DNA from 4 places in the Paenibacillus sp. FSL L8-0333 genome. Region 4 is predicted to be linked to each of the others. Evidence: riboswitches for the same ligand, from Rfam matches in the RefSeq annotation. Region 4 holds a riboswitch; each other region holds the start of a gene.

Evidence for each region. Region 4 has a riboswitch for cobalamin ahead of metE (5-methyltetrahydropteroyltriglutamate--homocysteine S-methyltransferase). Riboswitches for the same ligand answer to the same signal wherever they lie in the genome.
Region 1: another riboswitch for cobalamin. It lies ahead of NYE72_RS04520 (DUF4430 domain-containing protein); the one in region 4 lies ahead of metE (5-methyltetrahydropteroyltriglutamate--homocysteine S-methyltransferase).
Region 2: another riboswitch for cobalamin. It lies ahead of NYE72_RS03860 (S-layer homology domain-containing protein); the one in region 4 lies ahead of metE (5-methyltetrahydropteroyltriglutamate--homocysteine S-methyltransferase).
Region 3: another riboswitch for cobalamin. It lies ahead of NYE72_RS02385 (anaerobic ribonucleoside triphosphate reductase); the one in region 4 lies ahead of metE (5-methyltetrahydropteroyltriglutamate--homocysteine S-methyltransferase).

The regions. Positions count from the first base shown of each region.
Region 1 is NZ_CP150186.1:1,051,788-1,059,212, forward strand. It holds gene NYE72_RS04515 (glycosyltransferase) at 1-1,857, shown strand, start outside; cobalamin riboswitch at 1,985-2,188, shown strand; gene NYE72_RS04520 (DUF4430 domain-containing protein) at 2,358-4,922, shown strand; gene NYE72_RS04525 (methyl-accepting chemotaxis protein) at 5,125-6,831, shown strand.
Region 2 is NZ_CP150186.1:882,069-889,493, forward strand. It holds gene NYE72_RS03845 (hypothetical protein) at 1-405, shown strand, start outside; gene NYE72_RS03850 (hypothetical protein) at 426-719, shown strand; gene NYE72_RS03855 (cellulase family glycosylhydrolase) at 790-2,511, opposite strand; cobalamin riboswitch at 2,854-3,055, shown strand; gene NYE72_RS03860 (S-layer homology domain-containing protein) at 3,219-7,425, shown strand, end outside.
Region 3 is NZ_CP150186.1:541,627-549,051, reverse strand. It holds gene NYE72_RS02410 (DUF3221 domain-containing protein) at 1-270, shown strand, start outside; gene NYE72_RS02405 (hypothetical protein) at 587-802, shown strand; gene NYE72_RS02400 (undecaprenyl-diphosphate phosphatase) at 1,080-1,883, opposite strand; tRNA gene NYE72_RS02395 (tRNA-Thr) at 2,607-2,678, opposite strand; gene NYE72_RS02390 (MTH1187 family thiamine-binding protein) at 2,773-3,081, opposite strand; cobalamin riboswitch at 3,460-3,695, shown strand; gene NYE72_RS02385 (anaerobic ribonucleoside triphosphate reductase) at 3,937-5,922, shown strand; gene nrdG (anaerobic ribonucleoside-triphosphate reductase activating protein) at 5,919-6,434, shown strand; gene NYE72_RS02375 (ribonucleoside-diphosphate reductase subunit alpha) at 6,490-7,425, shown strand, end outside.
Region 4 is NZ_CP150186.1:4,918,744-4,926,168, reverse strand. It holds gene NYE72_RS22100 (ABC transporter ATP-binding protein) at 1-195, shown strand, start outside; gene NYE72_RS22095 (FtsX-like permease family protein) at 170-2,119, shown strand; gene NYE72_RS22090 (DedA family protein) at 2,138-2,761, shown strand; gene NYE72_RS22085 (undecaprenyl-diphosphate phosphatase) at 2,812-3,672, shown strand; cobalamin riboswitch at 3,772-3,978, shown strand; gene metE (5-methyltetrahydropteroyltriglutamate--homocysteine S-methyltransferase) at 4,133-6,436, shown strand; gene NYE72_RS22075 (DUF1540 domain-containing protein) at 6,583-6,735, opposite strand; gene NYE72_RS22070 (DUF4349 domain-containing protein) at 7,164-7,425, shown strand, end outside.

The DNA of each region.
Region 1 (7,425 bases), 3.0 Mb from region 4:
CAAAGGAATGTGCCAGATCCGGCGATTATGGAATGCTTTAAGGAGTATTTTGTACTTAAGGATCACAATTACAGGGTCAGAATCGTGGATTATTTCATCAATGGGATGCTTCATAGTGTGGAAGCGGGCCGCAAGGATATCTTGAGTGCCGCTTACGGGATCATTGAGAGTAATGATGAGTTAAGTGCAGCCTACTTCCAGCGCGTGATGTCTGAAACATATTTCCGTAAGCAGCTACTTGAGCCTTATATGGAATCAAGACTAGCTGCGGCGTCCAGATCTGCGGATATACTGAGCTTTGTACTCCATTGGGGGCGGTTCCTGCCAGTGGCGTTAGAGCAGTCTTTTGCTCAAAATGCTGTGAAGGATTATTTGCTTGAAAAGCTCCAGCTGGAACATGATCCGGTGGCTTCTGTAGCGGAAATTCATGAAATTGTAGATAAGGCAGAAAAAGATCGCCGCAAAGGAACAGGAGTTGCTCCTAAGGCACTCTCCCTAATGCAGGATCTTGCTGCTTCAGCAGATAGATTCTTACTGAATCGCTTATCGCTTTCCGATATGACGCAGGAGGAGCTTCTGGAGGTAGTTTTTTTACGTTATGGTAATGTTGTCGATTGGCAGCCGCCACTGGATAGGATTAGCAAGCAGAAAGAGAATGCGCTGCGTGCAGCTTACCGCTGGTTTGGTGAAGAGAAGCCGAATGAGGAGATTTTTGCAGGATTGTCTCCGCAGGAACTAGACGATGTGCAGCTACTGGGTCGTCGTTTGCTAAAAGAGGCGCGTGTTCTGGAACCCTTTGAACGGCTTCCGCTAGCCTTTTACTATACAACTCAGCGTGAAGGGGGTCCGCTGGATTACGATGCGCTTCTGGAGCTGTTAAAGCGTAAAGCCGGTTCCGACAAAGAAATCATCTATCGGTTTTTTGCTTGGTCGCAAGGCAATCCTTTATTTACGGTTTCGAATAAAAAGCTGCAACCGGGTTACCGTAAGGCGATTCTGAAGTATTTCCTAAGCAGTGATCGTGAAGCGTTCAAGAATCGGGAATTCCGAAAGAACTATGTCGCGGCAGCTCGGCCTGCTCTGCAAAATGTGTACAATGAAGCCCGCTCCCAACTGGCTTCCCCGCTGGCGCGCTGGATCAGCCGCAGCCGATTTCGACTCTTAATCTCCGGCTCCATTACGGGTATTCTGGTGATTATTGCAATTATCGTATTCAGTATGCTGCGTCCGGATGATACGAAGACGGCTCTGCCGGGGACAAGCCCTGAGCCGACCCCTGTTCAGAGTGCAGGTAATGAGCTGCCTCCGGCTTCAGTATACTTGAAGGATCAGAGCGACGAAGGAGATAAGGGGAGCAGCATATTGGTGTTCACCTTCGCAAGTGCAGATGACTGTGTGCAGTTTCAACCGACTGAGATTAGTTTAATGTCTTCGTCTACAGAGATAGATAAAAGCTTTAAGGTCGCTGCTACGAATGGCACTTGTCCAGTGCCGTCAACGGATGGGACGGATGAGGGAAACGCCGCTGACGATTCAGATGCCGCTGGCACTACTGGAGGAACAGCAGAAGGTGCAGATGCTCCTAACGCAGTAGCTGATGCTTCTCCGTCTCCTACGCCTTCCTCTGATACTGAGGACAGCACTGGGTTGCCTTCCGCAACAGCTGTGACTGAAGGTGAACAACCATCCTATCAGGTTGAGGTTACATTGGAGCCTGGAGCGACAATTCTAGAGAAAAGTATGATCAAGGCCGGAAGATTTACATTGATCGTAGATCCCGACCCTAATATTCCACCAGCTTCTGATTCAAGTGCTGAACCCTCCCCAACTGCAAATCCGGAAGGAACAGCTGAATAACAAGCTTTCTGAACAGCAATACCTACCGGCAGGTGGTGTATTGCTGTTCATTTTTTTGCTGCCCATACTAAGCTTTTCTATAGACATGCTATGTATTAATAGATATGATTATGGATGTCAAAATAAGATACTACATACTGGAAAAGGTGCAGACTCTATCAATCTAGTCGTCTGCTTAAAAGGGAAGTCCGGTGCATGAGTCCGGCGCGGTCCCGCCACTGTATGTGCGGAGTTTTTCTTCTATAAGCCACTGCCCCGAAGGTAGGGTGGGAAGGTGAAGAACAGCGATGAAGCATCAGCCAGGAGACCTGCCTTTTTCGTGAGCGTTTCTATTCTTCGTGGGGTAAGAATGTGGAACATATACAGATGGACTGTTGGCAGGAAGCAAGCGCCGCAGCCTCGATTTGTAATCTTCCCTGACCGCCCTCTAAAGGGGCGGTCTTTATGTTATGCGTCTTATTCCCAGCAGTACCCATTCTTATACAGAAAGAGGTTAAACAATGAAGAAAATCATGTCTTCCAAGTTTGTAGCACTTGGGCTGGCCCTATTCATGGTCATTTCAATTCTAGGAACATCTCTTGCTCCGGCAGGACAAATATTTGCAGAAGCGAGCGCTGGCGCCGGTCTGGAGGCAACTGCTGCGGAGCGGATTAATGTTGCGGATGCGACTTATGCGGCTGCAGAATATCTCTTGAAAGGTGGCGTACAATCAGATTGGCAAGCCATTGGCTTAGCGCAAGCAGGATATAAGCTGCCAGCCAGTTACCATTCAGAGCTTGAGAAAAAAGTAAAGGATGCAGCTGGCAATTTCGCCAATGTAACCGATTATGCTCGAATCGTGCTCGCAGTGAGAGCGATTGGTGCAGATCCTACTAGCTTTGCTGGTAATGGATCAACTCCTGGCTATAATCTGATTGAGAAAATTTATAATAATAGCAAGCTCGGTGAACAGACGCTTAATAATCCGGTATATGCTTTACTTGCGCTGGATTCTGGTAAATATAATATCCCAAGTGACGCGAAATGGACGGCGGATAAGCTCCTTACGGAGATTCTCTCCAAACAGAATCCGGATGGGGGCTTTGCATTAACCTCAGGCGCAAGTGAGCCTGATATGACAGCGATAACCTTGACGGCTCTGGCGGCACATAAAAATAATCCTGAAGCCTACTTAGCAGGGCTACAAGCCGTAGCTTGGTTATCTGCAGCTCAAGATAGCCATGGGGGTTACGGTGACAGTGCTGAAAGTAGCGCACAAGCAATCCTTGGACTCACATCCTTCGGAGTTGATCCTAGTGGATTAGAATACACCAAAAACAAAGTGGATCTAATGGAGAACCTGCTTAGCTATCGTCTAGCTGATGGTAGCTTCACCCATAGCCGTGGTGGAAGCAGTAATGTTCTGGCGACAGAGCAAGGACTTCAGGCGCTGGTTGCGTATAATTTGCTGTATAAAGGAAGCAACAGTAAGCTATACGATTTTTCCAAATCCTCCGTTCAGAGCTCACTCATCTACGCTCCTGTAACGATTGAGGGACCACGGGCCACGTTGGCACAAGGGTACGCCTATGCTGGCAACGCACTTGGAGCGTTAGAGAAGCTGGCGCTTCAAACGAACTTGCCGATCACGAATCCTTCGGGCAGTTATGTGACTGGCATCGGAAGTATTGCTGCTGGAAGCTTTGGTGGTTATGACGGATGGATGTATGTTGTATCACGTGACGGAAAATGGATTAATCCCGATGTAGGCATGAGTGATTTTGTACTTAAAGATTCAGATCAGGTACTGGTTTATTATGCCGGAGATGACACTAAGCTTGTGGATTCCGTTACCCTTTCCAAAGCAAATCTTAAAGAGGGCGATTCTTTTAACGTCATTGTAACTAGTAAGACGTGGAAATGGGACGCTGCTACGAACACTTCCTCTCCTGTAACTGCAAAAGCTGCGGGTGTTCAGGTCCAAATTGGAGCTCAGACGGTAACGACGAATGCTAAAGGTGAGGCCGTATTCTCAGGAAATGTGCCCGCAGGTGACTATACACTGACTGTAACTGGCTACCGCGAAGGTAAAGCGCCAACGGTTGCTAAATATACAAAAGCTATAAAGGTAATTTCTAAGAATGTAACAGCTTCACTTACCGTTGAAGGCCCGGAAGGATTGATTAGTGAAGGGACTTTAAAAGCCTCCAATGCTCTTGAAGCGTTGCAGCAACTAGGGTCTACCGATGATTTTAAAGTAGATATCACCAAATCGTCTTATGGCAACTTTGTATCAGGTATCCATGGAGTTTCGCAAGGTACTTACGACGGATGGTGGAGCTTCGTAGTATCACGCGGCGGGGAGTGGATATATCCAAGTGTGGGTATGGATGCGTTCGAACTACAGGAATCCGATCGTGTGCTTGTCTATTATGCAGGTGAAAATACACAGGTTATAGATTCTGTGGCGCTTTCCCCAACGCAGCCAAAAGCTAATGAAGCTTTTACCGTAAAGGTTTCTCAGAAAAAGTGGGTGTGGAATCAGGACAGCTTCACTTCTGATCCGGTTACCTCACCAGCAGCAGGTGTGCAGGTTTCGATTGGTGATAAGAAGGTAATCACGAATGAACAAGGTGTAGCTGTTGTTGATGGGGGTCTCCCGGCAAATAGCTATACAATGACTGTTACCGGCTATGCTAAAGACAGCGTACCGAGCGTAGCGCGTTATACTCAGTCTCTGACTGTTGGATCGTCTGTTATTGCTCCAGTTAAAGCTACCGCTACCCTTTCAGTGATTGGAGATAGCCGGAAGGGAACCATCCTAGCCAGTACAACAGTAGCTCTAAAAGAGGGCGAAACGGCTTATAGCTTACTAGTCAGTCAATTAGGCACCAAGGTAGTATCATCCGGCAACGTTGGAAGCATCTACGTGAAATCTATTGACGGATTGGCTGAATTTGACGGAGGCCCAAGCAGCGGATGGAAGTATAAAACGAACCGGGATGCTGATCCAAGCATCAGTGCAGACAGTTATATTTTGCAGAACGGTGATACTTTGTACTGGTACTATACCTCTGGAGAATAAGGAAGAGGAATGATTAATTAGGCGGGCACAGGGATTCGGAGTAATAGCGGATCGGGTGCCCGCCCTTTTATTTTTTTGGAAAAGTCGTTTTATGACAATATATACTTTTATTCGACACAATATTTAAAAAATCATCAAACTCTTAGCCCTTCCGACCGATAAAAATAGATAGATCATAAGATAATGTGAAGGCGGAGTGTAGATGAAAAATTTGAAAGTGAAATACAAAATAGGGTTGCTTTTGGTATTCGCTGTAATCATGGTGAATGTTGTAGGTGGCATAGGCATCATCACGATGACCCGAATGGCCGAAAAAACAAATGAGACATATAATGAAAATTTATTGCCTGTTTCTTACGTAGGGCAGATGCGTACGAATAATCGGGCTATTGAATCCTATCTTTTGGAGCGTTTGATTAGCGTAAATGCCAGCAAAAACAAAGAACTTTCTGAGAGTATTCAAGTGAAGGTTCAGGATAATAATGAACTTATGAACAAGGTGAAAGCGATTCAGTATAATGATCCTGCTATTGTAAGTAAAATCAAAGAGTATGAGTCCTTTTTGCCAGATTATCGTGCACAGCGGGATAACATTATAAAGATTGCTGATAGTAATCATAATCAAGAGGCCTATAAAGTATTTTCAGGCGAATTTAACGAATCCCGTGAAAAAATGATCAACCTACTTAAAGGAATTAGTGATTCTTTGCTTAAAGATGCTGATGAACACAATTCAGATTCCATGGCAACCGCTAAAAGCATGCGGGTAAACAATACCATAATGATTACGTTCGCCTGGGTGATTTGTTTCGTAATTAGTATTGCAATTATTCGACTGATAACAAAACCCCTTAAAGAACTGCAAGGACTAATGAAGCGGGCAGAAGATGGAGATTTGACCGTGGTAGCAACGTACACCGCCAAGGATGAGATCGGCCAAATTAACAGTTCATTTAACAATATGCTGCAGGGCTTGCGGAAGATGATGCAAGGGATTGCAGAGAGTGCAGAACTGCTGTCAGCTTCATCGGAAGAGATGAGCGCTAGTGCTGAGCAGACCTCATTGGCTTCACAAATGATCGCTGTATCTTCTGGAGAGATTGCCGCGGGTTTTGATGAACAGACAGAGAGCATTAACAATACAACACGTTCCATAAAAGCAATGACCAATGATATTGCAGCCGTAGAGGGCAGCAGCTATGAAATGTCGGATCTAATGGGCGTAGTTTCCGGTTCATCGGATCGTGGAGTAGAGGCTGTAGACCAAATCATTGTGCAGATGAAGGAAATTGACCTCAGTGTAACTCAGAGTCAGGAGATTGTTTCTAATCTGGGGACATTGTCACAAGAGATTAATACAATTATTACAACGATTAACGGTATTGCTACACAGACGAATCTGCTTGCGCTCAACGCTTCTATAGAAGCAGCACGGGCCGGTGAGCATGGACGGGGATTTGCTGTAGTTGCTGGAGAAATTCGTAATCTGGCGGAAGCAACTAGAAATAGTTCTTTGCGGGTTACAGATATTATTACACATATCCAAAAGCAAACCGAAAGCGCAGTAGAATCCATGGCTTTGGGTACTGAGCTAGTCACCAATGGCGTAGTTCAAAGTCATCTGGTATCTCAAGCGTTTCATGAGATTCAGACTTCCATTAAAGAAGCTACCCTGCAGACAGCGGAGATCAGAGAAGCGGTTGCTCATGTCGCCTTAGAATCACAAGGTGTGGCAGCAGCTATGGAACAGGTCAACGTTATATCAAGTAAAGGGGCGGAGGGTGTTCAGGACACAAGTGCAGCGAGTCAGGAGCAACTATCCGCAATGGAGGAAATGTCGGCTTCAGCTCAGTATTTAGCGGTGCTGGCAGAAGATCTGCAAAAAACATTGTCCAGCTTCAAACTATAGGCTTCTTAATATTGTTAAAACCAGCAGAGCAGCGGTTCTCCAGTAACGGAGATCGCTGCTCTGCTGTTTGTGGTTTTAGCAGATTGGGAGCAAGCGCGAGCCAGCTGATCTCAGTTGGTCAAGGTGGGAGAGATGTAAGTTGGTTTCAGTAGCTCAGGAGCGGATAGATGTAAGTTGGTTTCAGTAGGTTGCGGGCAAACATATGCTATGTGACCTCCAGCGACACTATTGGTAGGCAAGACAGAGGGATGGAAACAATAAAAACTTCGGCGATGATCGGTATGCTCGTACCCCGTAACCTGTAAACCGTACCCCGTACCCCGTACCCCGTAACCTGTAAACCGTAAACCGTACCCCGTACCCCGTACCCCGTACCCCGTACCCCGTACCCCGTACCCCGTACCCCGTACCCCGTACCCCGTACCCCGTACCCCGTACCCTGTACCCCGTACCCTGTACCCTGTACCCTGTACCCCGTAACCCTAGTGTCCCCGGCTGTTCTCTAGTTTTTTAAACACACTATCTACTTGATATTCCCCAGTTTAATGTCATCTGTGTCCGATAATGTGGGCTTATGCTTACCCCCACGGGCTA
Region 2 (7,425 bases), 2.8 Mb from region 4:
CCTACGAATAACGCAACAGAACAACCCATGACATCTGCGTCACCCGGTTCAAATACTGGGGAACTTCCAGAGGGAGTGAGCATTCAGAGAGTTATCAAGGATGTTTCGTTAAAAGATAGCTATCATAAAAAGGTTGAACTGTTAAGCGACGGTGGCAAGCGGGTTACCATTACAGATCAGAATCAAAAGATTGTTTTGCAGCAGATTGAATATGACGGAAGGATTACTGTGGTTAAGGATAAACAGGTTACCGTTCAAGTGGAGGGTGGTAAAGAGCAAACCTTAACAATTCCTGATCATATAGTCATTGAAGATGAAGACAAGCTCGGATTAAATAATGGCGTTGAAATCGAGTGGACGGTAAATGCAGACGGACAAATCGAAAGCGTGGAACTGGACGATTAAAAATTTACCGAGGTGACTGGATGAAATTTCTAATCGTACTTGGTAGTATTATTGTTCCCATTGTCATGCTGATGTTACAAGGTAAATCGATAAAGTGGCGTATGGTATTCAATGTTGCTTCGGTCTTAAGTGCGATTATCTTTGGAAATATTTCCGCTTTGGCGATTTACGAAATATTAAGGGATCATGCTGTATTTATGACCTCGATCCATGCGATATTTTTAAATCCAATGTTTCTTATTACCGGAGCCTATCTTGGCGTTTATTTAATTTATCGGTTGATGATAATTTCGTATGACGAGGTTTATATGTGATGGGTACAATACAAATAGGGGTGTTCCCGCGTAGGGACACCCCTATTTGTGTTGTTAACAGGACGGATGCTTAAGAGGACTTTCCTACAACGTTTGCTCCGCTCTTCGTGATCTTGTAGGTGATGATATCCCCATTCCAGAAGTGGAATTTTAGGATAACCTCGCCGTCTTTAACATCTTTAAAGAACGCGGGAAGCAGCTTGATTTCTTTAGTGTTATAAGAAGGTGAGAAGGTATTGCCGAATTCCTTAAATGGAGTCCAGTCCTGCGGACCTGCATTGCCACCAGCGGTATATACAGCTTCCATTGTGGCAAGCTGGTTACCATTAAAGGTGGTCGGAATGGCAAAGGATTCAGTCGTGCCTTTTGCATCGCTTAATTTAGCTGTGTCATACACAATCACCTTAAGTCTCCACGCAACACCCTTGTTGAATTTCAGAGTCAGCACGGCATTTTCACCGTATTTTTGGGAAGCTGTGAGCTTTTTGAGTTGGCTGGCTTTGAGGATGAGCTCCTCACCATTTAATGTGTAATCTTTACCTTTGGTCAGATATTTTCCGTTGGCACTAATGGTGGTTAGCTTATTGCCGTTCAGGTTTAGCTTAACCTTGGTATCTTTGATTTGTGCACCTTTTTTTAGGTAGACCAAATCGCTTTCGGTGCTGGAGGAACGCTCCTTCAGACCAGACATTAATACATTGTGGAGTTCAGGATCAGACCACTTATAAGTTTTACGGTTGAAATGCTGCCCGTTATCCCAGAGCATGGAAGTCATTTTCTTTTCTTTCAAATAATAAGTCAGATACTCGAAGAATTTAAGCTTCTCGCCCTGTTCAATCACACCTGTGTCTTTATCGAAACCTAATAAACCAAATTCGCCGACGATGACAGGGATGCCTTTAGCTACAAATGTATTGTAAACGTTATCAAAAGTTTGAGTGATATCGTTTTTTGTATCTTTTTCAAATGTGGTGTAGCCGGCAATGTTCACACTAAAAGGCCAGAAGCCATAGAAGTGAACGGTCGCAATAATATTCGGATCGTTTAGAGCCGTAATCGTCTTATAGAGATGATCCATTCTTGTTTGTGTAGGTGAAGACTCTAATGAAGGTAATACAAGTGGGCGGAGGTCGTTTTTCCCACCGGATTTCCGCACGATCTGATAGAAGGAGTTATTGAGTTCAGTAAGCATTTGCTCCATTTTTGCTTCGTCTGTGCTTCCACCATCGGTGAACCGAGGTTCATTTATGCTCTCGAACATCAGCTTATCGGATTTGTCCTTAAAGCGATCGGCAATTTGAGTCCAGGCTGCATTATAACGCGCCAGCGTTTCATCGTGTTTTTCTTCCATATGGCTTACCCATAGCCAGGAATCATGATGGACATTAATCATGACATAAAGCTTGGCGTCCAGTGCCCAGCCGACAACTTCTTCCACACGGTCGAGGTAGGCTTTTTCTAGGGTATAGTCTGGTGCCGCACCCATGTGAGTATCCCAGGTCACAGGAATCCGAATACTTTTATAGCCTTGAGCGGCGATCTTTTTAATAAGTTCTTGGGTCACACGAGGATTGCCCCAGGAGGTTTCGTCCTCACCTGTAGCATCTAAAGTATTACCGAGGTTCCATCCGGGCTGCATTTCGTCTACATAGGATTGGATCTTACTCTTTGGCGCTGCCTTAGCTTGTTGCTCATCCTTAGTTGCAGCTGCAGCCATGGATGAGAACAGAGAGAGCAGAAGAGCGGTGACAAGTGTCAATGATAAGAAGGATTTCTGGATTCGCGTAGTCATTGAATTCTCCTTTGTGAGATAAATTTAGGATGCTTGGACCTGGCTTTGACGCTGTACTTGGTGGTTAGATGAACACGAACACCTCCAATGTTATTTTTGTAAACGCTTTCTGAATATACCCTAACATAGAATTCACTCAGCGAGTACCTTACTAATTTGTGGCAAATTCATATAAGAATTAGTGATTTAAATTAATTTTCCCCACAGTTGGATAAAGAAATTATTTGAATATCCCTACTCGTAGAAATTGGTTATTCAATAGGATTATCTCTAGCTGCCCGTTATACAAAAAAGAAATATAACATGACAAAAGCATATATATTAGATATGATGAAGCATGAAAATTTAAAATTAGAAATAGGTGCCAACTATGAATGTTGCGGAAGTACAATCATAGATTGGTTAAATGGAAAGCGGGTGTGAATCCCGCGCGGTCCCGCCGCTGTAAAAGAGGAGTCCTTGCAAAATGCCACTGGGAAACTGGGAAGGCAGCAAGGGTGATGATACTTGAGCCAGAATATCTGCCTTTTTCTGTTACACCATCAAACTCTACGATCGATAGAGAGGTGCTTGAATAGTGTTTGCCAGCTAGTATTGTGGTTCACTATCTTAACCTCTTGACGTTTATGTTGAGTGGTTTTTTTTGTGGTTATAAGAAAGTTTATTCTGTTTTTTATCATAGGTATGAAGGGAAGGGTTATGGAAAAATGAAGAAAAATAAGTTTTTAGCGTGGTTACTCATTGTAGCTGTATTTATCACGACATTCTCTACAAGTGTTATCCCAGCTCAAGCAAATGGAGCAAGCTCTACTCTTAAAGGGTACGTAACTGTAGCCGTAGAGAAATTCACCGTAGGCCAAGGGTATATTAAGGAACCTATTAAAGTTCCGATTTATGAAGGCGATAATGGCGCATCTTTAATAACACGTGCGCTAGGTGATGGGAATTATAGATATTTAGGAAATATAGATAGTGGTTTTTATTTATCAGAGGTTAAAGATAGTGGCAGAAGTGAAGTCAATATTCCACAATATATTTTAGATATGATTTCAGCCGATGGGAAAACAGTCGGCACTAAAGCAGACCCAGAGTGGTTAAGTCAGTTTGACTATACCTCCATGTCGGGTTGGATGTATGCAGTAAATAATGTGTTTCCTCCGTTTGGGATGACCGATTATAAGCCTCAAGACGGTGACATCATTCGAACTCAGTTCACCACTTATGGCTATGGTTCTGATCTTGGTGGCTGGGGAGAAATCCCCGTTCAACTTGCCAATAAGGATGCTTTAACTGCGGAAATCGCCGAGATTAACAGTGACCCTAATAAAGAAACTATTTTGGACAGACCAGTAGTACAATCGGCAGTTTATCAAGCCTATTCCGTGCTCGAAAATATGGCAAGCTCTCAAATAAGTGTAGATCATGCACTTGTAGGGCTTAACCATGCATTAGACATAGAACCCCCTGTTATTACAGTAAGTGGCATACAAGATAAACAGGAAGTATCCAATAAAGAAATAAGCTTCAAAGTAGCTGTCACAGACAATGTATATAGTGACATCATTCCAGAAGTGAAGCTGAATGGTGTTACTTTATCACCTGCGAATGGGGAGTACAAAGCTTCTCTGAATTCAGGCAGTAATGCAATTACTGTAACGGCTCTTGACGGAGCTGGAAACAAAACAAATGTAACTTATCAAGTTACTTACAAACTGGAAACTACAGTTGCCGTCAAACAACAGTTAGATAAAAGCCTTGCCTATATTCTAAACACTGTAAAGAATCCGTCGTTTGGAACAGGTAGTGGAGAATGGTCGATCCTTTCTCTGGCACGGGCGAACTATACAGTACCTAACGGTTATTACGATCTTTATTACAACAATGTAGCAACGAAAATAGCATCGATCATTAAAGAGGATGGAAAACTCGACGCCAATAAAAGCACAGAGAATTCCAGAGCAATATTAGGACTTACCTCTATCGGAAAAGATATCACAAATGTTGCGGGATATGATCTAAGAAAAGCACTCGCTGATTATCAATATATCCAAAAGCAAGGCAATAATGGTCCGATTTTTGCTCTGATCGCTCTAGATAGCCATAACTATGAGATTCCTGTAGTTGAAGGAATTACAGAACAGACCACAAGAGAAAAACTAGTTCAGTATATTTTAGATAAAGAGGTTAAAAAAGGTACAGCAGAAGCTGGTGGCTGGGCATTAGGCGTAACCAAAGCAGATGTCGATATGACTGCGATGGCGATGCAAGCTCTTGCACCTTATTATGCAACCCGTGATGATGTAAAAGCCGCCGTGGATCGGGCCATCCAATGGCTGTCCGATAACCAAAACAATCAAGGCGGATTTACAAGCTGGGGAAGCACTAGCAGCGAGAGTATCTCGCAGGTAATTGTAGCCTTAACTGGTGTAGGTGTAGATCCGCACACGGACGCTAGATTTGTTAAAAGTGGAAATTCGCTTATTGATGCACTGCTTAGCTTTGCTGCACCTGAGGGTGGATTTAAGCATATCCTCACAGGCAAAGTGGACAATATGGCAACGGACCAAGGTACGTATGCACTTGTGTCTTATGATCGTCTGATCAATCATAGCAGCCGTCTCTTTGATATGAATGATGTGCAATTAGAACAACCTACTACTGTTGTAGCCAAACAACAATTAAATAAAAGCCTTGCCTATATTCTAAACACTGTAAAGAATCCGTCGTTTGGTACAGGTAGTGGAGAATGGTCGATCCTTTCTCTGGCACGGGCGAACTATACAGTACCTAACGGTTATTACGATCTTTATTACAACAATGTAGCAACGAAAATAGCATCGATCATTAAAGAGGATGGAAAACTCGACGCCAATAAAAGCACAGAGAATTCCAGAGCAATATTAGGACTTACCTCTATCGGAAAAGATATCACAAATGTTGCGGGATATGATCTAAGAAAAGCACTCGCTGATTATCAATATATCCAAAAGCAAGGCAATAATGGTCCGATTTTTGCTCTGATTGCGCTAGATAGCCATAACTATGAGATCCCTGTAGTTGATGGAGTTACAGAACAGACCACAAGAGAAAAACTAGTTCAGTACATTTTAGATAAAGAGGTTAAAAAAGGTACAGCAGAAGCTGGTGGCTGGGCATTAGGCGTAACCAAAGCCGATGTCGATATGACTGCGATGGCGATGCAAGCTCTTGCACCTTATTATGCAACCCGAGATGATGTAAAAGCCGCCGTGGATCGGGCCATCCAATGGCTGTCCGATAACCAAAACAATCAAGGCGGATTTACAAGCTGGGGAAGCACTAGCAGCGAAAGTATCTCACAGGTAATTGTGGCCTTAACTGGTGTGGGCGTAGATCCGCACACGGACGCTAGATTTGTTAAAAGTGGAAATTCGCTTATTGATGCATTACTTAGCTTTGCTGCACCTGAGGGTGGATTTAAGCATATCCTCACAGGCAAAGTAGACAATATGGCAACGGACCAAGGTACGTATGCACTTGTGTCTTATGATCGTCTGATCAATCATAGCAGCCGTCTCTTTGATATGAATGATGTGAAAGTGGAACAACCAGAAGAACCGGGGCCTGGGCAACCAGAGGGTCCGAAAGAATTTCCGTTACCTTCTGGGGAGAACCCGAAAGTTGAAATCCCAAATGACGCTAATGATTATATCGTTCCGATCAACACTGGAGATAGCAACAAAGAAATCACAGTAGCTATTCCGGAGGGAAATCAATCGAAGGTTAGTGTCAATTTACCAAGTAACAGCGACCTTCCTCAGATAGAGGCCATAAAAGGTAACGTATCTGTAGTCATTCCTAAGGGTGCAAAAGTTACAAGTGGGGATGCCTCTGCAATTGAACTGATTTCAGCTTTAACCGGTGGAGAATCTGCACTAAAAGATAGTGTGAATCAGATTATTCCCGGGGACAAGAAGCTTGATAATATTCTTCAAACATTTTCCATGGGTGGTAGTGCAAGAGTAGAATTCAGTCAATTTATTACGTTAACCTTTAAGGACCTTAAAGGAAAAGATGCAGCTTATATTCAAAATGGCACTCCTCATGCCATTCAAAAATTTGCAAGTGATGACTTAGGTTTTGCAAGCGGTAAGTCTGAGTATGCCTATGATAGTGGAAATGATTTAATTGTAAAAACCAATCACTTCACTGACTACATTGCTTATGCTTCCAGTGCAGTACAAACACCTGGCGGCGACGGTGGTAACGGTAATGGCGAAGGTAATGGTAGCGGAAATGGTGAAGGAAATGGCGGCAACAATGGTGGCGGAACCACTCCATCGAAACCATATGTAATCCTGTCCGTGGATAAGCTTACGATTAATAAGGGATATGTTGTTCCATCTGTACAGGTAGAGCTACAATCTGGTGACACAGTGTGGTCTGTACTAAAAAGAGTGCTGGATAGCCGCGGTATCGACTATAGAGATTCCTGGAACAGTGACTTTGGAAGTGTATATGTTGAATCCATAGCTGGTGATGGGGAATTTGACCATGGCAGCGGCAGTGGATGGATGTATAATGTGAATGGGAAATATCCTAATTATGGTGCATCTTCATATGACCTAAGTGCCGGGGACAGAATTCAGTGGCGTTATACTACGAATTTGGGTGTGGATCTAAATGCACCGATACCAACGATGAGCCCAACCCCAACGCCTAAGCCTGGTGCTACTCCGGCTCCTGGTGGGGGAGCTAATCCGGAAGGCAGTGGTGATCCAAATGTGAGTCCATCTCCAACAGTGACTCCTAAGGATCCTACCCAGAATACGAATGATATTAAACAACTGTATACAGATGCTGATAAGATCTCTTCCTGGGCCTATTCAGCGATTGAAACAGCTACAGTAAAAGGATATATCCAAGGTAACAATG
Region 3 (7,425 bases), 2.5 Mb from region 4:
AAGAATGATGAAGTTTTGAAAGGAATTGTACATACAATAGATGTAGAAAATAAAAGAATTTTAGTAATTTCCGAATTAAAAGAAGAAGACTTGAACAAGGAATACAAGGAGGTTCTCGAATCTAATGAGTACTCTCAAGCCATTTGGGTAAATAAAGTTGCACCTTCTAAATATAAAAAAAGCGATGAGATTAAAGTATTTTTTGAAGTAAGTGATGATTCATTCCCTGCACAAGTTACCGCCAAAAAAATCACCAAAATCAAGAATTGAGCAAAAAGAATAGAATCTACTATAAAGAAGCGGCGTCTCCAAAAGGGGCGGCGCTTCTTTGTGTAGATTTAAGGAGAAATCCATATTTATAAATGCACTCTGTGCAAAAAAGTGACCCCACCACTTTCGGCAGGGTCTAGATCTATTTTATAAGGGGGTTATGTGATTACTATAATCCTCTTAGCTTAAATAAGTATGAAGCCCGTCTAAAGATTTGCTGAAATATTATTATTTTTATCGAAACCGATCAAATATAGTAACGTATCAATCTTAATTTTCAAATTACTACATATACAAAATGGAGGTGTGTATAAAGATGAAAATATTCAGTCTATTGCTTGTAGCATTGTCTTCCATTGGAGTAGTTGCCACATTCGGATTTTCAACATTCAGCTTAATCACAGGAATTATAGGAGGGCTTATTGCAGCATTTGCAATTTCAGGCTACTTGCAGTCTGTCAGACGTGATTACCCCAATGAGAGCTATGAGAATAAACAAGTTAAGTATCAGTCGAACTATAATACTTGGTAAGCAAAAGCCCCACCTTAAACTGGTGGGGTTTTTCATATTCCCAAACACTTGTAAAATCACTTTGTGATATTAATGGTAGAAGAAACAAACGAGGGATAATGGCTAGCTGTAGAAGTGCTTTCACCGAAAATTCATTCCTTAGTTCATAGACTACTTGAGCTTTGTCTTGTTTGGTGATTTCCCCTTGTTTTGAACCTCTAGTTTAATCTGTGCAGGATATGATGTATAGCCCTTTTTAAAAGCTTCTTTCCCATGATGTTCATATTGACTAATCCAATTACTGTATGACAATTAAATAGAAGAGAGCTGCTAAAACAAACCGGTATAGAGCAAACCACTCCAATCGAAGTCGCTTAATCAGTTTGATGAACGTCACTACTGCAATCATTGCCACAAGAAAGGATGTCGCAAAGCCAATTAACATTAGAAGTAAATCGTCAGAACTCAGCAAATCACGACTATCGTACAAATCCAACAAGCTTGCACCAAACATAACTGGCACGGAAATAAGGAATGTAAAATCTGCGGCGGCTTTTTGGCTAGTGCCAAGCAACAGGCCACCTGAAATTGTCGAACCTGATCTCGAAAATCCCGGCCATAACGCCAAGCATTGGAACAGACCAATTCCGAAAGCCTGTTTATAATTAATCCCATCGATAGTATCAGCGGTTTCAGTCCGCCTATTCCGCGCTGCAATGATCATCAACACCCCACCAACAACTAGACCGATCAAAACAGGGGTTGGACCAAATAATTGGCTTTTTATTGTGTCCTTGAAGAGAAGATATAGGATTAATGCTGGTAACATAGCCAAAATCATATGAATGACATTTAATCCTTTGCTTTTGGAAAAATCCATTCTAATCATATTAACCCCAATTTCCAAATACCTTTTCCAATAAAGAATTAGAACTGCCATCACTGCACCCAACTGAATAACAATTTTAAAAGTTATTGCAGCATCTCCCTCAAAGCTAAGCAAATCGCCTGCTAAAATAAGGTGTCCAGTAGATGATACTGGTAAAAATTCAGTTAAGCCCTCTATTATGCCAAGTATTATTGCTTTAATTACGTCAGTCATCAGTGGATTGTCCCCTTTCGGAAATAAAATCATTTAATTTCCAGTATAAGGGAGACACGTAAACTTCCCCATCGATTAACCTAACAATATTCAATTCAGAATGACATAATTGTCACATTGCTCATTATTTCAGTCTTAAGGGGGCTTTGGTTTGCAAAACACAAAATATTAAGTATAATGTTACTGTCGAAACGCTAAGGCGTCTGTACAGGATGGCTACCTGGCACTGATGATGGCAGGCCAAGCGCTTTATAAAGTTTTCTTTATGTGTATTTATACTTTAGGAGCGTGGTTATCTATGAAAATTAATATTACCGCACATTTTAACATTGATATTACTTTATCTCTTCATCTGTTAGCCGTAGCCAGTCTTGCTTATGAACTCAGTTCACTGACGAGCTCGTGAAATTCGAGCGAAAAGTATCTGTACTAAGACACCTTGTGGTGTCTTTTTTTATTTTTATAGTAATTACCATCTAACCAATCTGCCCCCGCAAGAGAAAAGCAGCTTATGCTGCTCCTCCTCCACCATCCTTCATTCTGACTGCTGTCAGCTTGCGACACGCCTTCCATCTGCTCGACAGTGACCACTAGTCATACCGTTTTCATTAGCGATTTCGCCATGTCTTATCTTTTAGAAGAATGTTAGAAGCCAGGGGATTTAATGAAAAATGACGCGGTCCCGAAACCTCGGAAATCCGCGCCACGTATGGTTTTTTGGGATGCTGGTGAAGGGAATTGAACCCCCGGCCTACGCATTACGAGTGCGTTGCTCTACCCCTGAGCTACACCAGCTTAAAGCTGATTTTTCTGTCAAACAAAAAATATTATACAACTTTCAGCCAGAAACGCAAGCCTATTTCTCCCTGTTTTCCGCCCTCCTAAACTGCTAATCCACCTGTAGCTTACGCTCCACAGACTCTAACTTTCCACGGCTAGTGGAGGGTTTATCGCGGCGGTCGTCTATTTTAAGTGAGGTAGAGACACGTTCTGCACCTGCGGCAAAAGGAGACTCATGCAAAGCTTCTACCGCGGCAAAAATGCGTTGCAGAGGCCCTTCGATGATCGTCCCCATGGACGTAAGTTCATATGTAATCCCTTCTACTGTCTTCAGCACCCGCTGCATATCCGCAACATAGCTGCTAAGACTGGTACTGCCTGTTCCAATTGGAATAACTGTAACTTCAGCAATAGGCATGAGAATACCTCCTCGAAATTTTATAGTACCTATCTTCTTCCATTGTAACAATTCCACCGCTCTGTCACAAACTAAGCAAGATTATCCTCCCTTATCTCTTCTATTTCTTCTGATTACTCCAAAATATGACTTTGGGCTAAGAGTATTTTCTCATGCGCAAATTCTAGGGTCATCTGCACTATATTTATGGACTCTTTGTGGCATCTTTTCGGACAATTTATGAATCATTTCGCATCTCCCTGTGGATCAATTGTGGATTACTTATGGACAGCCTGTGGATCATTTGTGGAGTACTTTTAAAGAACCCGCTCCCCGCGCGGGTTTTCTAAAAAACTGTTTACAAACACAACATCTTGGGTTATTTTTATCTAACGACAACAAAATATAGTGGAGACAGGCGCTTTGATCCTTAACCGGATTTAGAGCTTAATAGGGAAGCGCGGTGAGAATCCGCTGCGGTCCCGCCACTGTAACCGGATGGCCTTCTTAAGCTTCTGGGAAGCTTGAGAATCCACATCTCCCGGCAGATGCCACTGAGGGTTAGGAACACCCTTGGGAAGGCGCCGAGAGATCCCACGGAAGCCAGGAGACCTACCTGTTTCGACGACACCAACTATTGATGCCTGCGAGGAACAGGGATGGTGTCCGCATGCGGTCATCTACGTAGAGACCTCTGCAAATATCCGTGTGGATATTTACATAACGCATCGGGCATTTTCTGCCATCCTCGGGTAGGGGATGCTTTTTTTATGTAATCAGAACAAATATACGACTGCTTATGGCAGTCCAACTTCCTATGGATATATGGATTTGATGATAGATGTTTTTCTTTTATACTGAGAGGAGAGCTGTACAATGACGTTGTTGGAGAGACAATTTAATGGAGTAGAAAATGCACGGGAAGTTCTTTTAGAAGAGCTCATTGATTTAGGCCGGGATATTATCGACAGTCGGGATATGGACCTATTGCGCGAGAATGCCAATTTGAATGGAGAGAGTTTCTCCGGTAAAATGAGCAAGTTCGGCAGTGAATATTCAAAATGGTACGCCCGCAATTTTACGATGCCGCCGCAGCTAGTGCAGGCTATTGATGACAATGTCGTCTATGTGCATGATCTGGATCAATACGCGATTGGAACGACGAACTGTATTTTTATCCCGTTTGATAAACTTCTCCGTGAAGGTTTCAATACCGGCAACGGCAGCGTTCGTCCTCCGAACTCAATAATGACTGCTATGTCTCTGGTAGCGATTATTTTCCAATCCCAGCAAAATGCTCAATATGGTGGTGTATCCGCCAATAAACTCGACTATGATCTGGCACCTTATGTAACCAAATCCTTCGCCAAGCTGTTCCGCAAGGGTCTGGATTATTTTGAAGAAGGACAAGCTGATGAATCTTTGGGCGAGATTACGATGAGCCGGACCGATCTGGCGGAGTTATATCCAAGAGCGTTCCGTTTTGCACTAAAGGAAACCGAAATCGAAACCCTGCAAGCGGCTGAAAGTATGGTACATAATCTGAATACCATGTCCAGCCGATCCGGTGGACAAATACCGTTTACCAGCATCAACTACGGTACTTGTACTTCACCAGAAGGTCAGCTTGTGATCAGTTCTCTGCTAACAGCAACTATGAACGGACTTGGCAGCGGAGAAACACCAGTGTTCCCGATTCAAATCTTCAAATGCAAGCAAGGAATCAATCAACAACAAGGCGATCCTAACTATGAACTGTTCCTAAAAGCGGCTGAATGTTCTGCGCGCAGACTATATCCAAACTTCGCTAATCTGGACGCTCCGCTCAACTTGCAGTATTATGATCCAAGTGATCCTGATACGGAGTTCGCTACAATGGGCTGCCGAACCCGAGTGCTCGGTGACCGTTTTGGTCGTAATCATTGCTCTGGAAAGGGCAACCTTTCCTTTAATACACTGAATCTGGTTCGGCTAGGTCTGGCACACGGCACAGTAACAGGCAGACGTACCATCGCAGACGAAGCTGGCTTCTATGAAGATCTAAATCATTATATGGATATTGCGCTGGAAGGACTTCTTCATCGGTTCCACATTCAAACCGCACAAAAAGCTAAAGCTTCCGATTTCATGATGCGAGAAGGCGTCTGGGAAGGCGGCGAGCATCTTGCACCTGATGACACTGTAGGCGATCTGCTAAAGCATGGCAGTCTGTCTCTTGGCTTCATCGGTATGGCGGAATGTATGAAAGCTATGTACGGCAAACACCATGGCGAGGATATGGAAGTTCATGCCAAGGCGCTGGCTATTGTGCGTCATATGCGGGACTATTGCGATCGGAAAAGTGAGGAACTGGATCTCAACATCACTCTGTTCGCAACTCCAGCAGAAGGTTTGTCCGGTAAATTCACAAAAGTTGATCGCAAGGTACTGGGTTCCATTCCGGGCGTAACCGACCGTGAATATTATACGAACTCTTTTCACATCCCTGTATACTTCGATCTGGGTGCTGCTCAGAAGATCAGCTTGGAAGCTCCTTTCCATGAATATTGCAATGCCGGGGCTATTTCTTATGTCGAATTAAACGGCAATGCCCGCAACAACCCATCGGCTTTTATCAAAATCATTAAATATGCGCTCGAACAACAGGTCAGCTATTTCAGCATTAACCATCCGATTGACCGCTGCTCCAGCTGTGGATACGAAGGCGTAATTGGGACAAACTGTCCTTCCTGCAACGCACATGAGAATGACGTGCACATCCGCCGTTTGCGCAGAGTTACAGGTTATTTAACCGGCGACTATCAGACCCGCTTTAATGCCGCCAAACAAGCTGAAGTACGGGATCGCGTTAAGCATCTATGAATATTTGCGGTTACTATCCGGAGTCGATTAACGAGGGAGAGGGCATGCGGGCCGTCCTCTTTCTCAGCGGCTGCCGCCATCGTTGCCCGGGATGTTTTAATCCCGAGACATGGAACTTTAAATATGGAGAAGTCTTCACCTTAGAACGACAACATGAAATTATTGCAGAAATCGCCGCTAACCCTTTGCTGGATGGTCTGACACTGGCAGGCGGCGATCCTTTTTTCTCAGCAGAAGAGTTGCTGGGGTTCATTCATGAGCTTCGCGCTGTACTGCCAGGCTTCTCAATCTGGATTTACAGTGGTTATACGTACGAAGAACTTACAGCCCTTCCCGGTACGCCGGAATGGGATCTACTTAAGCAGTGTCAGGTGTTAATAGATGGAAGATTTGTAGAAGAACTGAAAGATACTACGCTTCTCTACCGGGGAAGCTCCAACCAACGCATTATCGACATTCCGGCCAGCATGAACGGCTCGGAGGTCTTTCTGTGGCAGCCTGCTGCGCTATAATATATCAATTTTTGATATTGAAAATTAATTTGAAATAAGAAGGGATGAACTAACCATGCCGCAATTCGTAGTAAAACCGGATAATCGCCAACTGGCTTTTGATGAGAACCGTCTTTCCGTCTACGCTGACCGTATTCTGGAAGGTCTCGATCAACTAAATAAAGAAACTTTGCTGCGTGGAGTGAATTCCAAACTGCGTCGTGACTCGGTAAGCGGAGAAGAAATCAGCAACGCCTTCACCATGAGCGCTCTAGAGCTTGTAACAAAAGAAGAGCCTACCTGGAAGTTCGCAGCTGCCCGCGCCCTTCTGACAACCCTTTATAAAAAAGCTGCTGTTCATCGCCGCTACAAAGCTTATCCAGAAGAGCCTTACGGTGAATTGTATCCACTAATTACGGATCTCGTGAAAAAAGGAATCTATCGCGAAGAACTTCTAAGTCATTACACCAAAGAACAAATTATCGAACTAGGTGGGTGTATCGATTATACACGCGACCTTTTGTTTGACTATATCGGTCTGCTTACGCTATCCGACCGTTATTTGGCGCATGATTTTGACGGCCGTGTGATGGAGCTTCCACAAGAACGTTATATGATTATTGCCATGTACCTGATGCACCGTGAGCCAGCTGAGAAACGTCTTGAGCTTGTAAAAGAAGCTTATTGGGCTATGAGCAACATCTACATGACTGCTGCTACACCTACAATGTCTAATGCCGGCAAAAAGGTCGCTGGACAGCTATCCAGCTGCTTTATTGATACTGTAGACGATTCCCTAGAGGGTATCTTTGACTCCAATACAGACGTAGCACGTCTAAGCAAAATGGGTGGCGGCATCGGCGTTTACCTTGGAAAAGTACGGGCACGTGGTTCGGATATCCGTGGCCACAAGAACACAAGCTCCGGCGTAATCCCTTGGATTCGCCAGTTGAACAATACAGCAGTCAGCGTAGACCAGCTGGGCACACGTAAGGGTGCTGTAGCTGTTTAT
Region 4 (7,425 bases):
GGAGCTACGGTGCTGATGGTCACGCATGATGCAGTGGCTGCGAGCTTTTGCAACCGGGTCATCTTTATTAAAGACGGACGTTTCTATAGTGAAATGTACAAGGGCAGTAATAGAGGCGCTTTCTTCCAAAGTATTATTGATATGTTGTCTCTGCTTGGGGGAACCAGCCATGACCTTTCGGCAATTCGCTTATAGGAATGTAACACGTAATAAACGCAAATATGCCGCTTATTTTGTCGTCAGTGCTTTTTCGGTGATGATCTTTTTCGTGTGCGCTTTGTTTATTTACCATCCGGATATTTCAAAGAGCTTAATTTATAGTACGGCGGCTCATACGATGATGGTGGCAGAGGCAATTATTTATGTCTTTTGTTCTTTGTTCGTGCTCGTATCCGTTGGATCCTTCCTGCAGTCGCGGAAGATGGAGTTCGGAATTTTATTGATGCATGGAATGACGAAGAGACAGCTAAACACCATGGTTTTTCTGGAAAATATGATGATCGGCACCTCTGCCATCCTGACGGGTACCCTTCTCGGGTTACTTCTGGGCAAATTATTCCTGATGATCGGATCCACTTTTTTGGGAATTCCCCTGTTAACCTTTCATCTCCCATGGCAGGCACTTGTGCTTACGATCTGCAGCTTCGTGTTATTGTTTTTTCTGATATCGCTTTGCACCTTTGTTTTTATCGGCAATGAGTCACTGATGCGTCTGTTTCAGGGAGAACGTAAGGCAGAAGAAGAACCCAAAGTATCGTTTATATTGTCATTTATCTCTGCTGTACTGCTGATCAGTGGTTATTATATGGCGGCTACTGCAAAAGCTGCTTCCGTAGAGAAAGTCATGTTTCCGGTCGTTGCGATTACGGTTATCGGGACGTATCTCTTTTATACCCAGCTAAGTATTTGTGTGGTTAAGCTGCTTAAGGACATTCGGCGCTTGTATTGGCATCGTACGAATATCATCACTTTATCGGGCTTGTCCTACCGCTGGAAAGAGAATGGCCGAATGTTTTTTATGGTGACGATTGTATCCGCAGTCTCCTTCACTTCAGTAGGGGTATTTGCATCGATACATACACTTTCCAGAGAGCTGAAATTGGATTATCCTGCAGCAGTGGGTTATGTAGCTAAAGGAAATCAGGCGGATGAACCCTTTGATCAGCATCTGAACGAAATTAAGGAAGAGCTCAAGACGCACGGACTCCCTTATGAAGCGCTTAGTATCCCGATTAAATATGCTGAGGTCGAAGCTCAGACTGGACCCGATCGCACTTTACGCCTTCCCTTGATTGCTTTTAGTGATTATAATCTCGCCCTGCAGCGTGCAGGTTTCACAACGGCTGAGCGTGCTCTGGTGGGCAACGAAGGTCTGGTGATGATTGGTTCACAGCGGGATCGCAGTTTAACAGAAGGCAGAGTAAAAGCGGTCTATTCCTTGCAGCAAGGACTTGCCATTAAAGAAATAGGTTATACCGCGCAAGTCCCCATTGCTGAATATTTATTGCCGGAGCTGGATGGTAGAGATGGCGGGGATTTTAGTGGTGTCGTGATCAGTGATGAGCTCTACAGCGCTATTGATCCCGTGCAGACGGATCTTTATACAGGTTTTTATGTAGAGGATTTTCCACAGACGGTAGGTATCGCAGATGATCTTGCCCATAAAGGCAAACAGTCCTATGAAAGTGATTCTCCGTATGCGATTGTGATCAGCGGCACGCTGTTTGAGCTTCAGAAAACATTGTATAACACAATGCTTTTTGCTTCATTGCTGGTGGGTACTGTCTTTTTTATCGCGGCAGGCAGCTTTCTTTACTTCCGGTTATATACCGATCTTGATCATGATCGCAATCAATATTCCACTTTGTCCAAGATGGGGCTTACGGATAAAGAACTCAATCGAATAGTCACAATTCAGCTCGCTCTATTGTTTTTTGTGCCGGTCGGAATAGCTATTTTACACAGTGTGTTTGCCTTTATTGCGCTTCAACGGTTGTTCTACTTATCTATCGCAACGGAGACAGGCGCGGTGTTACTCGGATATTTGGCTGTTCAAGGACTATACTTCTTTTTTATTCGCAGCCGCTATTTACGCAACCTGAAGAAGAACTTGATATGAGAAATGGGGGTAACAAGAATGCAAGCATGGATTACAGACTTTATGGAGCAGTTTGGTTACTTCGGTATTTTTCTGATGCTGGCCTTTGAAAATATATTTCCACCAATTCCTTCAGAAGTGATCCTGCCCTTTGGAGGGTTTATGACCACTACGACGAGCTTAACTATACCTGGTGTAATCATTGCTGCCACGGCTGGATCACTACTGGGTGCAGTAATTCTCTATTATATTGGCCGATTATTGGATGTGAGCCGGTTAGAGAAACTGGTTGAACGCTGGGGGGGCCTAATTCGCGTCACTAAAAAAGATATCCACAAGGCTGACGCCTGGTTTGATAAATATGGCTATTGGACTGTATTGTTTTGTCGGATGGTTCCGCTGGTCCGCAGTCTGATTTCGATTCCGGCGGGAATGTCAGGTATGAAATTTGGAGTATTTATGATCTTCACAACGATTGGCACATTGGGATGGAATTTGCTGCTTGTGCTTATTGGCGCAGCTTTGGGCGAATCCTGGGAGGACATTGCCATGTACATGGATGTCTACTCCAATGTGGTCTATGTACTAATTGCTGGCGGATTAGTTATTCTTGGGTTTCTGTACTTCCGCAAACGCAGCCGGAGAATGAACATTGAGGGCTAAGCGGGTGGAGGACTGATAATAGAAATGACTATTAAAAAGGAGGGAAACACATGGAGCTATTAACGATTATTAAAGCCATTATTTTGGGGCTTGTTGAAGGTTTAACCGAATTTGCTCCAGTATCCTCCACGGGTCATATGATTATTGTTGATGATATGTGGCTGAAATCACAGGAGTTATTTGGACAATATACGGCAAATACCTTCAAAATAGTTATTCAACTGGGTTCTATATTAGCGGTTGTTGTGATTTTTAGAAATCGATTCATTGATCTGTTGGGCTTAAGGCGTTTCAGCCGTAAGCAGTTGGACCCTGTAACAGAGAAGCTACCGCAGTTAGAGCAGGGCGGGCACCTCAAGCTGACACAGGTTCTGGTAGGGTTAGTGCCTGCAGGTGTGTTAGGTGTTCTGTTTAATGATTATATTGATGAGCATTTATTCTCTACCTCAACGGTGTTAATTGGTCTAGTGATCGGGGCTATATTAATGATTATTGCGGATCTGTTTGGGCCGAAGAAGATCAGAACTGAGAGTGTAGATCAGATTACATACAAACAGGCACTTGGTGTAGGTCTTGTACAGTGTTTTTCGTTATGGCCTGGATTTTCACGCTCGGGCTCGACGATTTCTGGTGGCGTAATCCTCGGGATGAGCCATCGTGCCGCTGCTGATTTTACGTTTATTATGGCAGTACCCATCATGGCAGGTGCCAGTCTGTTGTCACTGATGAAGAACTGGCAATATTTCACCATGGACGCGCTGCCGTTTTTTATTGCAGGCTTTATTAGTGCCTTCCTATTTGCGCTGTTATCGATGCGTTTCTTCTTAAAACTGATCAATCGTATCAAGCTCTTACCGTTTGCTATATACCGTATAATTCTTGCTGCTGTAGTATATTTCGTATTTTTCTAAGTCCGTTATAAGGAATCGATATAACAGAAGCCCCAGTAATCTATTGCAGATTGCTGGGGCTTTCACGTATGATGACATCAGATTAAGACACTCAAATGATGAATGATATCGGAGACAGGTGCTGACCGGAAAATAGTAATTCGGTAGGCTTAATAGGGAAATTCGGTTCGAAGCCGATGCGGTCCCGCCACTGTAACGGAAGAATCTCGAGCAACAGAGGTCACTGGCAATTTACTACTGCTGGGAAGACTGCTCAAGATGTTGACGCCGCTAGCCAGGAGACCTGCCTGTTTCAACAGCACTGCTTCACCTACGGAAGATAGGGAGGTGTTAGACGTTAACCATGGGTATATCATGGGCGTCTTTCCCTTTGACTTTTTTAGGGAAGGGCGCTCTTTTTTATAGGAAAGCAAGTAGTTTTGGAGTTTGAAATAAGAGATTGAAGAGGGAGTGTATCGAAATGACGAATAAGGTAAAAGTAAGCAATCTTGGATATCCGAGAATCGGAAAGAACCGCGAATGGAAAAAGGCACTGGAGGCATTCTGGCAGGGGAAAATAAATGAGGAGCAATTCCGCTCCGAAATGGCAGCAATCCAGCTGCAGCATTTGAAGACCCAGCAAGAAGCAGGAATTGAGCTTATTCCGGTAAATGATTTTACATTTTATGATCATGTGTTGGATGCGGCTGTTATGTTTGGAATCGTACCTCCACGGTATGCGTATGATGGCGGCGACATCGGGCTTGATCTTTATTTTGCAATGGCCCGTGGTAATGCTGAGGCTACTGCCTGCGAGATGACCAAATGGTTCAATACGAACTATCACTATATCGTTCCAGAGATCGGCACACAAACACCACGCCTGACTGAAAACAAACCTCTAGCGGCTTATCGTTTTGCTAAATCGCAGGCAGGGATTGAAGGTAAACCGGTACTTTTAGGTCTGTATACCTTCCTTAAGCTGTCCAAAGGTTACGCAGCGGCAGATATCGCCAAGATTGCTGCACGTTTTGTTCCAGTCTATGTTCAACTGCTACAGGAACTGAAGCAAGAAGGGGTAAGCTGGGTACAAATCGATGAGCCAGCGATTGTTACAGGCATAAGTAAAGAAGAATTAACACTGCTTAACTCGATATACACAGACATTGCCGGCTCCGTGCCGGGCTTGAATATTATTTTACAGACGTATTTTGAAGCTGCTGAGCCGCTGGAGGCACTGCTAGAGCTGCCTGTTCAAGGCTTGGGTCTTGACTTTGTGCACGATGGTGGAACGAATCTGGCTTCCATCGAACGTCTTGGCTGGCCGAAGGACAAATGGCTGGGTGCCGGAATTATTGATGGACGGAACATTTGGCGTTCCGATTTAGACGCTAAGCTGCAACTGGTAGAAAAGCTCAGCGTTCATGTACCGCTTGATCGTCTTATTCTTCAGCCTTCTTGCAGCCTGCTGCATGTCCCAGTCACCGTTCAAGGTGAAGTGAAGCTGAAGGCGACAGTTAAGAATGCGTTAGCCTTTGCCGATGAGAAGCTTAAAGAGCTTAGTCTGCTCGGAGCAGCCGTCGCAGATAAAGGAGAAGCTTCTCAAGCAGCGCTGGCCGCTAGTCGTGAAGCTATTGCAGCGTTCCGCGCACTACCTGAGCGTGGCCGTAAGGATGTGGCGGAGCAAGTGCTTGCACTTGCAGCTCTACCAGACCAACGCAGTCTGCCTTTTGCTGAGCGCTTAAAGGTGCAGCAAGAGAAATGGCAGCTTCCACTTCTGCCAACCACTACAATTGGTAGCTTTCCGCAGACAGTCGAAGTGCGCCAGGCGAGATTGAAATGGCGTAAAGGGGTCTGGAATCAGGAGCGTTATGATGGATTTGTTCGTGAGCAGATCGCGGATGCAATTACCTTCCAAGAAAAGCTAGGTCTGGATGTTCTGGTCCACGGCGAGTTCGAGCGTACAGATATGGTGGAGTTTTTCGGAGAAAAGCTGGATGGATACTTGTTTACTAGTAATGGCTGGGTTCAATCCTACGGTTCCCGTTGCGTTAAGCCGCCGGTGATCTACGCGGATATTGCATTTATACAGCCTATGACTGTTAAAGAAAGCGTCTATGCACAATCGTTGACGAAGCTTCCGGTTAAAGGAATGTTGACGGGCCCTGTTACTATCCTCAATTGGTCATTTGTACGTGATGATCTCAGCCGGGAAGAGGTAGCCAATCAAATTGCTCTTGCCCTTCGCCATGAGGTAAAAGCGTTGGAAGATGCAGGCATCGAAATGATTCAAGTGGATGAGCCGGCTATTCGTGAAGGACTTCCGCTAAAGGCAGAAGACCGTGAGCATTACCTGAACTGGGCAGTGAAGTCGTTCCGTGTTGCCACGAACCATGTGAAGGCTACGACACAAATTCATACGCATATGTGCTATAGCGAATTTAATGACATGATCGATTCAATATCGGCTATGGATGCTGATGTAATCTCCATTGAGACTTCACGTAGCCATGGTGAGCTGATTATCAGCTTTGAGGAGCAGGCCTATGATAAAGGAATCGGTCTTGGAGTGTACGACATCCATAGCCCGCGGGTTCCAGCTGTCGAAGAAATGACTGCGAATATCGATCGTGCGCTGCGGGTGCTTGACCCTGAACAGTTCTGGATTAATCCGGATTGCGGTCTGAAAACGCGGGGCTGGCAGGAGACAGAGGATGCACTACGTAACATGGTAAGAGCTGCTGCTATTGCGAGGGAAAAGACAGGGGTTATTGCTTCTAAATAGACTTAAATAAATTAGAGCCAGGGTAATTTACCCTGGCTTTTTAGTTCAATTATTTTTTTGTAATCAGCTACTTGATAATAATTCTCAATCTTGTTAGAATGAAAAAGAAAAAGAAGGAACCGTGGAGGGTCCCTTTAGGCATTTACTTATTTACTTTCGAAAGTTTTGCAATCTGTTTCTTCTGCGCGTTTTGGTTCTTGGGAGCTGTGGAAAGCTACGAAGATCGATTCAGCGCTGCATTTGTTCTCTTCTGCCCAGTGGGTGCATGAGTTAACTTCACAAACTACGTCTTTTGCCATGAGGGTTCACCTCCCCTTTTAGTAATTGACAGTATCATTCAAAGAACGGCTCTGTTCAGCAAGGTGGAGCTTGTCTCAGCAAAGCCGTGTCACGCCCTCATTCATTATGAATAGAGGGTATTTGGATTTTTTTACTAGGTTAGACGTGGTAATTGTACCAAATAATGAGTTTGTAAGCAAATGAGTTCTTTAACTTTCGGGACCCCTCCCATATAAAAAATATGTCCAATAAGAGTCGCAGAAATGCGGCTTTTTGTGTATTTCAACAAGAAAAACCAAAAGAAATTTACCGAAATTCCATATTCCAGTGCAACCTTCCAAGTTTTGGGGCGTCAAAGAAATGAGAGACGGAAGAGATCTGTATAGAACATGACATTCCGTAACGTTACAATGCTAGGGATTACCACTACATTTTTGGAGGAATGAGAATGCGCAAATGGGGTCTGCATTACTTATGTTTATTAATTCTTGCGGTGGTATTGGCAGGTTGTGGCTCGGGTGATAACAATTCGGCAGCTGACAAATTAGCTAGTGACGGCGGAAATACGAGTAATTCTGCTGCAGCAACAACTGAGCAATCTTCAAAAGCTACATTAGCGGATAAGAACACCTCAGCAGAGGCTGAGACAGCAGCGGGAGGCAACGAAGCCCCAGTTGAAAAAGGTTTGACATCAGAGAACACGGATCAAG